DNA from 3 places in the Ochrobactrum sp. A-1 genome. Region 3 is predicted to be linked to each of the others. Evidence: predicted binding sites of a transcription regulator. Region 3 holds the regulator's gene; each other region holds the start of a gene.
The links. The regulator LexA, encoded in region 3, represses DNA repair genes until DNA is damaged. The targets are predictions, from matches to a motif close to TGTTCNNNNTGTGTTCNG.
Positions count from the first base shown of each region.

Region 1 (4,424 bases), 800 kb from region 3:
ACCTCAACATCTTTCCAAGCATCATCTGCGCAGTCCGTATGATGTGAAACGCTTTCTCGCGCAGATGGCGCACGAAATAAAATAAAACAATCGGCCTTTCCGATTGCGATAAATCCACAAAGAAGACCGTGAAATAACAATATTTCAAGCCGTGCGCTGCATCGCAACCGCTGTTATATTTAATCGTCTCCCAAGACTTTACGCTGCGTGCTATGGCCCAACCATCTGCACAGCGCGAATGCATGACATGTCGGAACTCGTTCCGGCACCGTAATCTTTTTGCCGGTTTGCCGGCTTCTCGCTGTTCTGGAGTTTCCACGTGGCCGATATCACTGATAACGCCGCCGCCCTCATCGATGCGCCGAAAGCTGCCGCATTCGACCGTCACCGCCTCTATGAAGATGCGATGGCAATGCTGATCGGCACCTCCTTCATTGCACTCGGCATTACGCTTTACAGCCAGGCGATGCTGATGACCGGCAGTACTGCCGGTATCGCCCTTCTCATCCAGTATGCAACAGACACGGAATTCGGATTGCTCTACTTCCTGATCAATCTGCCATTCTACTATTTTGCCGTGCGTCGAATGGGTTGGGCTTTTACGATCAGAACCTTCGTCGCCGTCGCTATGATGTCGGGCTTTGCGCGACTGATGCCCTTGAGTGTCGACTTCTCAAGCGTCAATCCGCTTTTCGCCGCACTGATGGGCGGTACCTTGATGGGTATGGGCGTACTCGCGCTTTTCCGGCATCGTTCCGGTGTTGGCGGCGTCAACATATTGGCGCTCTATCTGCAAGATGCCTATGGGATAAGGGCAGGCTGGTTTCAGCTCGGCCTCGATATCCTGATTATGCTGGCCTCGCTGTTCTTTATCCCTTGGGAAAATATGGCACTTTCCCTCATCGGCGCGATTGCCATGAATCTTATCATTGCAATCAATCACAAACCGGGCCGGTATCTCGGTATAAGCTGAGAAAACAAAAAGCCGCCTTCGAGGCGGCTTTTCTCACAAACAATTGTTTATCACTCAGTGGGCGGTCATCCACTCGCGTGCGTCGCGCAGCGCTGCTGCCAGTTCGCCCTTGCTCATCGTGGCAGCCACCTGATTGCGCATACGGGCGGCCTTCTCGCTGCCGCGGATGGCGGCAATGTTCAGCCATTTGTGGGCCTGCACCACGTCGATCTCGCAATCACGACCGATGGCAAATTTCATGCCCATTTCCAGAAGAATGCGATCCTGTGCTACTGCGCTGTGCGTATTCGTAAAGCTCTGAAACTGTGCCATTTTCTTCGTCCCTGTTAAATCCCGAGAACCGTCCGGTCTTTGTTTTCAAAGCTTGGTTTTCTTGCTTCGAAACTGCCGTCTCTGTCGTTCCGTTCATGTTCTCAAATCTACGGGAAATGGTTGAAATGCGCGTTAAACCAGATGCTTAACGAGCAACCAACAAAATCCGAACAAGGGGTAAACTTGGGATTATGTTAAACATGCAAGTGCTGCTGATTGCTGGATTTTCGTAAAAATTCGATTCAAATCCGCATGATTGAACGAAACCAGTTGCTAACTATAGACAACATTCGAACGCGGGCGTGTGTGTACAAAGGGCAATGTTTCATGTGCCGAGCGCGACACAAATATCTCTCTTCCGCTTCGCCGGAAACTGGTTTACGTTTACGTTTGCGTAAGTTTGATGGATAGTCGAGGAGGCTTCCGTCTTAAACTTCAGAACGCATTACAGCGGTTTCATCGTTGCGACCGGCAAAGCCGGGACTGGCGGCGATTTGGGAGGAAAGAATGATCCGCACACTTATTCTTGGAATGACGCTTGCCGCCACCTTTGCCGCACCCGCCCTCGCCGAGGAAGGGATCGTCGGCACGTGGAAGCGCCCGAACGGCACGATCATCAGCTATGCATACTGCGGTGCCAACAAGTTCTGCGGTACGGTGCAGACCGGCGAATACAAGGGCAAGTCCATCGGCACGATGTCCGGCACCGGGGGCAGCTATAAGGGTGAGGTCAACAAGCTCGACGAAGGCAAAACCTATACCGGCAAGGCCAGTGTCAAGGGCAATACGCTTTCACTCTCCGGCTGCGTGATGGGCGGTCTGATCTGCAAGAGCGAGAGTCTGGCACGCCAGTAATATCCAGCAAAATATGGAATCGAAAAGGGCGGCTTCATGGCCGCCCTTTCTTCTTGATGCTTGTTCAACGTGCCTTTTGGCCGAAGAGAATTTTCTGGGCTTCCTTGTCCGTTGCCAGATTGGATTTTTCTCGCTCTTCTTTGCCAACGAGCAGACCACGCTTCACCGCCGGACGAGCGTTCATTGTCTCGTGCCAGCGCTTCAGATTCGGGAAATCATCCAGATTCTGGTCATAGTTCTTGTAGGCATTGACCCAGCCGATCGAAGCCATGTCGGCAATGGAATACTCGCCTGCGATATATTCCTTGTTTTCAAGCTGCCTGTTTAGGACACCGTAGAGGCGATTGACCTCATTAGTATAACGGTCGATGCCGTACTGAACCTTTTCCGGCGCATACACACGGAAATGGCCGGCCTGCCCGGACATCGGACCGAGGCCACCCATCTGCCACATCAGCCATTCGTCGACGGCGACGCGCTTGCGTTCATCGGTCGGGTAGAATCTGCCGAACTTCCGCCCGAGATATTGCAGGATCGCACCAGATTCAAATACCGAAATAGGCTCGCCGCCCGGCCCTTCCGGATCGATGATGGCAGGCATACGATTATTCGGAGCAATCTTCAGAAAGTCCGGCTGGAACTGATCCCCCCTACCGATGTTGACATATTTGACCTCGTAGGGAACGCCCAGTTCTTCCAGCATGATGCTGATCTTGAAGCCATTCGGTGTGGGCCAATAATACAATTCGATAGGCTTGGTCTGTTCGGCCATGGGCTCTCTCCCGCTGATCCTGAAATTGCGCGGGACGTGTTCCCGCATTCCAATGATGGGAAACATAAGACCCTTTCGGGCAGGCACAAGAGCCACTTGTGGCAATAAACGGAACATCAATATTTTTGAACGCCGCATGAACGACGCTCTCAGGGACGGTTCAGGCGCTATCATTAGATTGAATAGGGAGAACAGAAATCAGAACGGCCTTGGGGGCAACCGATATGCTTCGTCGTTTAACAATTGTCTGCCTGATGATCGCTGGCTTTGCCGCAGTCGCCAGCATTTTCGTTGACCAGAGATATAACGTCTACCGGGATCAGCCGGTGATTGGACCTGTCGCAGCATTCAATCAGAAGCCTGCCAGAGTGCGACCATGAGAAGAACCCGGATCGTCGCCGCAATCGCCCTTCGGGTTTTCCTTTTCACAGCCATTTTCACCGGTCCGGCAGCGACCTTCGCCTACACGCAGATTGGCCAGCATTCCCAGATGAGCGGCATCGGCCTCGTACTTTATGTTAGCCTGCAACGCGTCGCATAAACTGGGTCATATACCAGTCATGGACTCTGCTATACTAGGCCATGACACAGCGAATCGAACATCCATTTCTGACCGAGATCAAAACACCTCCGACCGTTGACCCGGAGGTTTTCAACGACGCCGGTGCGGCGGTTGCCGCCCTGCAAAAGCTCTATGATCGCAATACGGCCTTCCTGCGCGATGCGTTCGAGAAGGTTGCGCGCGGCGAAGTTCCGCCGCAGCGCTATCGCGCTTATTATCCCGAAATCTGCCTGTCCACATCGAGCTTCGCGCATGTGGATTCTCGGCTGGCTTATGGCCATGTCTCGACGCCGGGCGATTATTCCGCAAACATCACACGGCCCGATCTGTTCGACCACTATCTCACCGAGCAGATTCGTCTCCTGATGCGCAATCACGGTGTGACCGTGACGGTGAAAGAGTCCTCAACGCCGATCCCGATCCATTTCGCCTTCAAGGAAGGCACTTATGTAGAGGCATCTGTCGCCAATGCCTTCACGCACCCGCTGCGTGATCTCTTCGACGTGCCCGATCTGGCGGCAACCGACGACAAGATCGTCAATGCCGATTTCGAGCCCGCCCCCGGCGAACCGATGCCGCTTGCGCCATTCACTGCCCAGCGCGTCGATTATTCACTGCATCGGCTGGCGCACTACACGGCGACAAGCCCGGCGCATTTCCAGAACTTCGTGCTGTTCACCAACTACCAGTTCTATATGGACGAGTTCTGCGCCTATGCCCGCGAATTGATGGCAGAAGGCGGCGGCGGTTATGAACAGTTCGTTGAACCGGGCAATCTGATTACGCGCGCGGGCGAAACCGAACCAAGCAGTGGCAGCCCTCTACCTCGCCTGCCCCAGATGCCAGCCTACCACCTGCAACGGGGCGACCATTCGGGCATCACGATGGTGAATATCGGCGTGGGACCATCCAACGCCAAAACCATCACCGATCATATTGCAGTCTTACGT
Region 1 covers NZ_JAKVQC010000003.1:905,538-909,961, forward strand. Annotated here, with positions in the region: gene MKS82_RS06190 (DNA topology modulation protein FlaR) at 1-85, shown strand, start outside; gene MKS82_RS06195 (YitT family protein) at 320-973, shown strand; gene MKS82_RS06200 (sel1 repeat family protein) at 1,028-1,285, opposite strand; gene MKS82_RS06205 (DUF2147 domain-containing protein) at 1,793-2,140, shown strand; gene MKS82_RS06210 (glutathione binding-like protein) at 2,205-2,912, opposite strand; gene MKS82_RS06215 (hypothetical protein) at 3,289-3,453, shown strand; gene MKS82_RS06220 (AMP nucleosidase) at 3,495-4,424, shown strand, end outside.
Region 1: the regulator LexA is predicted to act here: its motif matches at 1,371-1,388, upstream of MKS82_RS06200 (sel1 repeat family protein).

Region 2 (4,424 bases), on a different contig from region 3:
GCTATGTGACTGATGGGTTGGATTGACGGGTTATCGCCTCAGGCAGCTTTTTTCTGCTCTGCCTGGGTTTCGATGATGCCCATGACATCGCTTTCCTTCATGATCAGCAGGTCTTCGCCGTTGATCTTGATCTCGGTGCCGGACCATTTGCCGAACAGGATGCGGTCGCCGGCCTTGACGTCGAGCGCCTGGATCTGGCCGGCATCGTTGCGCGCGCCGGGACCTACGGCGATGACTTCGCCTTCCTGCGGCTTTTCCTTGGCGGTGTCGGGAATGATGATGCCGCCCTTGGTCTTTTCTTCGGATTCGACCCGGCGGACGAGAATGCGATCATGAAGCGGTCGGAACGACATGTTTTCCTCCGTTGAGCAAAAATGATGACGTTGTTCCCTCTGGCCGGACCGAATGATCGGTCCGGGCGGGTGCAAAACCTCAAGTCGAGCATTTTGCGCAAAATGATCTGGTTTTGAGATTTTTCGATTTCAAGAGGGAGAAACGAAAAAATTAGCACTCGTCTTCTGATGCTACTAACATACTGGAAAGGAACAATAAACGGCGCGATTGCGTTTAAAAATCCGTTGATGGTCGTGAAATTTTGCGACACACTTCACAGTGTCATGAAACGGAGATGAAGCATGCAATTCTCATCGGATCTGGAACGTCAGCTCAATGGCTACGGCCTCACCACCGCGCACATCCTCTATCGCATTCCTGATTTCGAATCCGTGCTGCAGACCTATGTCTGGCAGGACTACGATCTGGCACCCGATTTTCCTGAGATGCACAGGTTCCTGGATTTCTGGCAGTCCAGGCTTGAAGGCCCGCTCCATTCTGTCCGCTATACGCATCAGTGCTTGATCGGACCGAATGAATGGCGCCGCGTCGAAGGCGAGTTCAAGCTTCACTGAGGTCTTGAACAGAAATTTGCTCTATCCTAGCTCTGTCGTGACCGAGGCTTGATGAGATCGGTCAATATCCCACGTCTGTTCAGAGTGAGACCGGATAGGGAAGAGAAGAGAAGATAAAACTCATCAAAGACCTCAGCATCAAGGAACGCGAAGAGGTCTTTGCCGACGTCGCGCGTGTCCTGCAGGGGACCGCTTGCGAGGCTTATGTCGAAGGCAACCGCCATTACACGCAGGCAGAGAACACGCATAGTCATTCGACCGTTCTGCATGTTGGTAGTGCTGTAGCCGTACAAGGGAACGAACAATCTCACTAAAATTCAATGCAGGCCGAGGCATTGGTATTTCAGCTAAAAATCGACGTTTCAGCAGGCAATGCTCCTGTAGAGGCACGCTTCCATCCCACTTCGATCGGGTGTCTATTGGCATTTGGGAAATCGCGAAGATCGGTGCGTCGGTGGCTTCGGGAACAGATTTGCAGGCGACAGGTCACGTCGTGGTGAGCGATCCGCAAAAAATCTCTTTTATTGACGAACAAAACATGAACATGTATCTTCGCTCATATGGTGAAAAAGAGCCTTCAGGATAAACTTGCCATTCTATCGGATGCGGCAAAATACGATGCATCTTGTGCGTCAAGCGGTGGCGAGAAGCGCGATGCAAGCAAGGGCGGTGTCGGATCGTCGGGAGGGGCAGGGATTTGCCATGCTTACACTCCGGATGGGCGCTGTATCAGCCTGCTGAAAATTCTTATGACCAACTTCTGCATCTTCGACTGTGCCTATTGCATAAACCGGGTCAGCTCGAACGTGGAACGGGCGCGGTTCTCAGTCGAGGAAGTTGTCTCGCTCACGCTGGAATTTTATCGACGCAATTACATCGAGGGCCTGTTCTTGTCCTCGGGCATCATCAAGTCCCCCGACCAGACCATGTCCGATATGGTACGCATAGCGCGGACATTGCGGGAGGGTCACGGCTTCCGCGGCTATATCCATCTCAAGACGATTCCCGATGCAAGTCCGGACTTGATCCGGGAGGCCGGGCTTTGGGCTGATCGGCTATCGATTAATGTCGAATTGCCGGAGGACGCAAGTGTGCGCAAATTCGCTCCGGAAAAACGCCCTGAAACGATCCGTGGTGCGATGGCACAAGTGCGGCTGGAAGGCGAGGCGGCAAAAGATAAGACCCATACCGGGCGTAAGCCGCGCCGGTTTGCACCGGCCGGGCAAAGCACGCAGATGATCATCGGCGCGGATGGGGCAGACGATGTGACCATCCTCAAAATGTCGACACGGCTTTACAGTGGTTACAAGCTGCGACGGGTTTATTATTCAGCATTCTCCCCGATACCGGACGCCTCCGCAGCTCTGCCCTTGATCCAGCCTCCGCTTCTGCGTGAACACCGCCTATATCAGGCAGATTGGCTTTTGCGTTTTTATGGTTTCACCGCCGAGGAAATCGCTACCGGCACGAAGGCTGGTCATCTTGATTTGGAACTGGATCCAAAACTTGCCTGGGCCATACAGCACCGTGGCCTATTCCCTCTGGATGTAAACCGTGCAAGCCGTGAATTGCTGCTGCGTGTTCCTGGATTCGGTACCCGCACGGTGGATCGCATAATCGTTGCGCGCCAGAACGGCGGTTTAAGATACGAAGATCTGGTGCGGATAGGTGCCAACATGAACAAGGCACGCCCCTTTATCATGACACCTGGCTGGTCGCCGGGGCGGCTCATCGACAACGTCGATTTACGCGCTCGATTTGCACCTCCCGCTGAGCAACTGCGGCTATTATGATCTATTCCGTTAAACTACCCGACGGCGGCACCTTCGATGCGTGGCGTGAGATGGCGCGCATCGCGATATCACATGGTATCGAGCCAAATGATATCGATTGGATCGGAGCAGACGGATTGTTTGATGGGGCGTCGCTGCCCAATGCGCCTGGTGAGCATAAGGCAAGCGTTACGCAGGGGTTTTTGAAGCTTGCGCATTCGGTCATCTGGCATTCGAATCCGGAACGGTTCGGACTGCTCTATCAGGCGTTATGGCGGCTTGACCGAAACGCGGGAGAACCTTTAAGCCATGCCGACCCGCTTGGGCGGCGGCTGCATCTCATGGCAAAATCGGTTGGTCGTGATATCCACAAGATGCATGCTTTCGTACGGTTTCGCGAATTACCTGAGACTGGATTGCGTCGTCGCTTTGCAGCCTGGTTTGAGCCGGAGCATAATATAGTCGAACCGGGTAGTTCCTTTTTTGTAAAGCGTTTCGCGGATATGGACTGGGTGATCGCCACGCCCAGGCTTACAGCTCGATTTGAGGCCGGCAGACTTAGTTACCACCCAGGCGGCACACGCCCTGACTTATCGGAAGATGTCACCGAAACGCTTTGGGGCACCTATTTCGCGAACATCTTCAATCCGGCACGGGTAAAGTTGAATGCGATGCGCGCGGAAATGCCTAAGAAGTATTGGAAGAACCTACCCGAAACGCGCCTGTTTCCAGATATGTTACGAGATGCCGAGTCGCGAGTGGAGCGAATGCGCGCGGCTGCAGAAACGTCACCAGCGGCTGGCGCAGTCGCGATTTCGACCCGTTATCGCGCTGCAATGCCGCAAGCGGCCGAACTCCCCCAGACAATGATCGAAGCGCGAGCGGCTGCCGGACATTGCCGTCGATGTGGATTATGCGAGGCCGCAACCCAGACTGTTTGGGGTGAAGGGCCGGAAGACGCTGAGCTCATGATTGTAGGAGAACAGCCGGGTGATCGTGAGGACCTGGAAGGGCGTCCCTTTGTCGGTCCAGCCGGTCGTCTCCTGCGCGAGGTGATGGTTGCGGCGCAAGTGGGAACCGAACGTGTCTGGCTGACAAATGCAGTCAAGCATTTTAAGTTCACGCCGCGTGGCAAGCGCCGCCTGCATCAAAATCCTGACCGGCAGGAAATTCTGCATTGTCGCTGGTGGCTTGGGCTTGAGCTGGCTTTCATCCGTCCACGCATGGTGGTTGCGTTGGGGGCCTCTGCGGCGTTCGCTCTGACGGATAACAACGCTCCTCTTACTTCGCGACGCGGTCAGGCTGAAATCGGGTTACATGGTGGACCGGTGCTGATCTCCTGGCATCCATCCTATATCTTGCGGTTAAACGACAGTGTCGCGAGAGAACGTGCAAGGCGTGAATTGATCGAAGATATAATCCAGGCCGCTCGCATGGGCGTATCTGTCTGACCCGTCAATGTTTCAGCTTCGATCAGGAGAGATCAATAAAAGGAAGCCGCCGGCGCGTTTGGTGTTTTAGTTCACTGACAGCAGTAGCCATTGCTGCTCCAATGTCGGCACTTGCCGTAATTCCCTGCACGAAAGGCTGGTCGTGCATCAGATACGGCAGCGCGCCGAACGCAATCTTGCCACATGCAATGTCCGGTGCCAGCAGAGTGTAGTCGTCTGAGACGTCCGGAATATCCTCCCCGACCGAAACGAGTTGCCGGCGCAGTGACGGAAACGGCAAATCCTTCGTCTTG
Region 2 covers NZ_JAKVQC010000007.1:1,817,350-1,821,773, forward strand. Annotated here, with positions in the region: gene groES (co-chaperone GroES) at 39-353, opposite strand; gene MKS82_RS26855 (usg protein) at 636-908, shown strand; gene MKS82_RS26860 (hypothetical protein) at 935-1,162, opposite strand; gene MKS82_RS26865 (putative DNA modification/repair radical SAM protein) at 1,472-2,701, shown strand; gene MKS82_RS26870 (UdgX family uracil-DNA binding protein) at 2,698-4,131, shown strand; gene MKS82_RS26875 (FAD-NAD(P)-binding protein) at 4,154-4,424, opposite strand, start outside.
Region 2: the regulator LexA is predicted to act here: its motif matches at 1,436-1,453, upstream of MKS82_RS26865 (putative DNA modification/repair radical SAM protein).

Region 3 (4,424 bases):
TGGAAAAGTCCTGAAGCCTATCACAGCTGCGGCTGGTACTTCACTCATTGCCGGACTGGCGAGCGGGATTTTTGCAGCTTATCATTTCAACAACACAGCGCCGTTCGGCTTGGTAGGAAATGTCCTCGCTGAGCCCGTAATAGCTCTTCTCGTAATGCCGTTTGCCGTCTTCGGCCTTGTGTTGATGCCATTGCAACTGGACTGGGTGCCTTTGCAGATAATGGGCTGGGGTATCTTCGCTGTCAGACACATTGCCTCTTTTGTTGCGGCGTGGTCCCCCGATGGCAATCCCGGCGCCATGCCTGCACTCACTCTCGTTTTCTGGACCATTGCGCTTGTTCTGGCTGTTGTTCTGTCGACGAGATTGAAGGTGTTGGCGCTGCCCTTCATCGTTCTTGGGTTCGCTGCTTTCGTCAGGGAACCTTTTCCCGACATCGTGATATCAGAAGATGCCAAACTGGTTGGAGTCCGACTGGCTGATGGGAGATTTGCAGTCAATCGGAGCCGTCCGTCGCAATTTACAGTCGATAATTGGAAAACAGCATATCTGGTCGAAGAATTCATTGCACCGCCATCGGGTAAAAACAGAAAACGAACCGATGCGGACGGGTTCGAATGTGAAGATGGATTGTGCACGATCAACTTGCGCGATGGCCACACACTGGCCTACACAGCAGATATCGCAATGCAAGAGACCGCCTGCAACATCGGCGATGTGGTCATTCTCGCTGTTCCTGGCAAGGAATCTTCGTGCGGGCGCTCAACAACTCTGAGCATCAGTAAACGCGATCTGGCGCTAAAGGGATCTGTGGAGATAAGACTCGGAAAAACAGAAGAACAAAACCGAACTCATCAGGCCTTATCCTTAATTTCTCCCAAAACAACGAAAGCTGAGGCGGCGTCGCCAACATCTGAACTGCAACAGGACAGCCGGATAACATTTGCTGTCGATACACCGAGCCGTCCCTGGCATTTGCATCGCATCCATTCACGTCCGGCACGCGGTTTAGCGGAACGCGAGTACAAACCAAAATCCCGTTCTGCCCAAAATGCAGCAAGCTGTTCATCAGACGCCAATGATGATGCAAATCGCTGCGAATGATCCCAGAAGGCTCCCGGCTAAAAGGGAACTTTGGATACGTCCTATCTCTTTGCTTTACGCATTTTCCAGCGCAAAGCCGTTTCTCTTTTTGCCGGAAACATCTTAATAGCGGCGGATCAGGCCAACGAGCTTGCCTTGAACGCGCACTCGGTCGGGGCCGAAGATTCGTGTCTCATAGGCAGGGTTGGCTGCTTCGAGCGCGATGGATGCACCCTTACGACGAAAGCGCTTCAACGTGGCTTCTTCGTCATCGACGAGAGCGACGACGATTTCACCAGGATTTGCGGATTCGCCACGCTTGATGATGACTGTGTCTCCATCGAAAATTCCGGCATCGATCATTGAATCGCCTCTGACCTCGAGAGCGTAATGCTCACCCGCACCAATCATTTCTGGTGGAAGGCTGAGGGAATGGGTCTGATTCTGGATGGCTGAAATCGGCACACCAGCAGCAATTCGCCCCATGACCGGCACGGAAACAGTTGCGGACGTGTCGTCATTCGTGGCCACAGGGGCAGGGCGCAACGGTGGAGGCGACGGCGCTTTGCCAAGGCTGCCTTCGATAACGCTAGGAGCGAACTTCTTTTGTGCATTGAGCCCTGGAGCAATAGAATCCGGCAGGCGCAGGACCTCAAGCGCACGTGCTCGGTTCGGCAAACGACGGATGAAGCCACGTTCCTCCAGAGCGGTGATCAGACGATGGATACCCGATTTTGAAGCCAGATCGAGCGCTTCCTTCATTTCATCGAAAGACGGGGGAATGCCCGTTTCTTTTAGACGTTCATGAATGAACAGCAGAAGCTCGTGCTGTTTACGGGTTAACATGCGCGACACCCTCCCGGCCAAGAATCGAGAAAAACAAAACCAGAACGAACACTATATGTTCCAGTCTTGTTCTGCAATGGTTTTAAAATCATTAACGCTTGAGCCGAGAGCGAACGGAATGCCATGCTTGCAGAGCTTTATTTGCAAGTCAGGGCAATGTGAAGTTAAAATAATTTATAATTTACAATAGATTATATGTTGTTCTTCATGCATTATCGAGGTCGAACGTTGTGTCAAATCTATAGCATGAGGACACGGCAATCGTCGCCGACCGCAGCTTCTGGGGCGTTCTCATCCCTGATGAGAAGTGCTTTCGAGCCGACGAGAGCCGAAAGCATAGACGAATCCTGGATTGGAAATGGCTTTGCTATCAGAGTTCCATCCGGGGTTGATTCGATTGTAGCTCGGATATAATCGCGGCGGTGGTCATTCGCAGGTAGGGTAGCGCCCAGCTTTGCGGTCCGGATATCGGCATCGAGGCTGGTTCCGGCAAGCTTGGCGACAAGCGGACGGAGAAAGACAAGGCTACAGACGAGACTCGAAACGGGATTGCCTGGCAAGCCTATGACATGCACAATTTTGCCGTTCACACTGATGCGTCCGTACATCAGGGGTTTGCCCGGCCTCATGGCTATCTTCCAAAAATCGAGATTGACCCCCAATTTCTGAAGCGCACCATGCACAAAATCCCGGTCACCGACGGACGCGCCGCCAATCGTAACCAGAATGTCGATGCCACTTTGCAGGCTGTCTGCTATTGCCTGTTCGATCTTGGCAGGATCGTCCGGAATAATCCCCTTATCTTCAGGGCTGCCGCCCGCTCGCCTTATGATTTCAGCGATTCCGACACTGTTTGACGCAACAATCTGGTCTTTTCCGGGTGTTTCACCCGGCGCGACAAGCTCATCACCGGTCGCGACGATTGCTACCTTGGGTTTTTGGAATACGTCGATTTTCGCGTGTCCGCTTGCAGCGGCGAGCGACAGGGCAGCGGCATCCAACTCACGTCCGCTCGAAATGACGATATTACCAGGCGAAAAGTCGAGCCCCGCGCGGCGTATATGCCGTCCCGGCTCTATTCCTTCGTGAACAGTGAGCCGGTTACCCAAACGCTCGGTGTGTTCCTGAATGACAATTGTGTCTGTGCCTTTGGGCAGTGGCGCGCCGGTGAAAATGCGAACCGCCTGTCCGATCCCCAATTTGCCCTCGAAGCGGTTGCCCGCCGCCGATTCACCGATGATGTCGAAATCAACTGGATAAGAGATGTTGTCCGGTGCGATCAGGGCGTAACCATCCATTGCCGACCCGTCGAAAGGCGGCTGGAGAAAATGCGCCAGCACAGGTGTTGCAACCACGCGCCCGCCCGCATCGGACAAGGTGACTTGCTCTTTGCCGTGCGGTTCCGCAGATTTCAGGATGCGGGCCAGTGCTTCATCGACCGGGAGAAGGGACATGGTGTTTCCTCTCGAACTGAATTGTGGACCCGTTTAGAGCATAAAACCTGTCTGGAAGAATTGATCCAGAACAAGGTTCAGCGATTATGCCGTCCAGTCACCTGATTTGCCGCCGCTTTTTTCGGTAACGCGGATGCCGCCGATCTCCATATGTTTGTCGACGGCTTTGGCCATGTCATAGATGGTAAGACACGTTACGGAAACGGCAGTGAGGGCTTCCATTTCCACGCCAGTGCGTCCTTTGAGCTTGGCGAGTGCGCGAACGCGCAAACCGGGTAGTGCCTGATCCGGTTCGATTTCGACAGCGACTTTGGTCAGCATAAGCGGATGGCAGAGGGGAATCAGGTCGGCGGTCTTTTTTGCCGCCATGATGCCTGCCAGACGCGCAGCGCCAATGACGTCACCCTTCGCGGCATTGCCTTCCAGAATGATCGCCAGCGTTTCCGGCTTCATTCTGACTGATCCTTCGGCTGTGGCTTGGCGTTCGGTTTCATCCTTCGCCCCAACATCCACCATATTGGCAGCACCAGTCTGGTCGATATGGGTGAGCTTGGACGTCATCGGTCAGGCCTTGCCGGTCAGGAGTTCACGGGTAGCCGCAGTGACATCTTCCCGGCGCATCAGGCTCTCGCCGATGAGGAAGGTCCCGATTCCGGATTTTTCCAAACGCAGGCAATCTTCGTGTGTGAATATGCCGCTTTCACCAACCAGAACACGATCGGAAGGTGCCATTCTCGACAGGCGTTCCGACACGGCGAGATCAACCTCAAACGTACGCAAATTGCGATTGTTGACGCCGAGCAGACGCGACGAAAGCTTCAGTGCGCGTTCCATCTCGGTTTCGTCGTGAACTTCGATGAGTGCATCCATGCCAAGATCGAACGCGGTTTCTTCCAACGCCTTTGCCAGATCGTCATCGACGCTAGCAAGAATGATCAGAATGCAGTCCGCACCCCAGCTACGCGCTTCATGCACTTGGTAGGTATCGAACAGAAAGTCTTTGCGCAGGGCTGGGAGACTGCAAGCGTTACGCGCTGCTGTCA
Region 3 covers NZ_JAKVQC010000003.1:109,661-114,084, forward strand. Annotated here, with positions in the region: gene MKS82_RS02095 (ComEC/Rec2 family competence protein) at 1-1,102, shown strand, start outside; gene lexA (transcriptional repressor LexA) at 1,205-1,927, opposite strand; gene MKS82_RS02105 (molybdopterin molybdotransferase MoeA) at 2,167-3,381, opposite strand; gene moaC (cyclic pyranopterin monophosphate synthase MoaC) at 3,466-3,942, opposite strand; gene trpC (indole-3-glycerol phosphate synthase TrpC) at 3,946-4,424, opposite strand, start outside.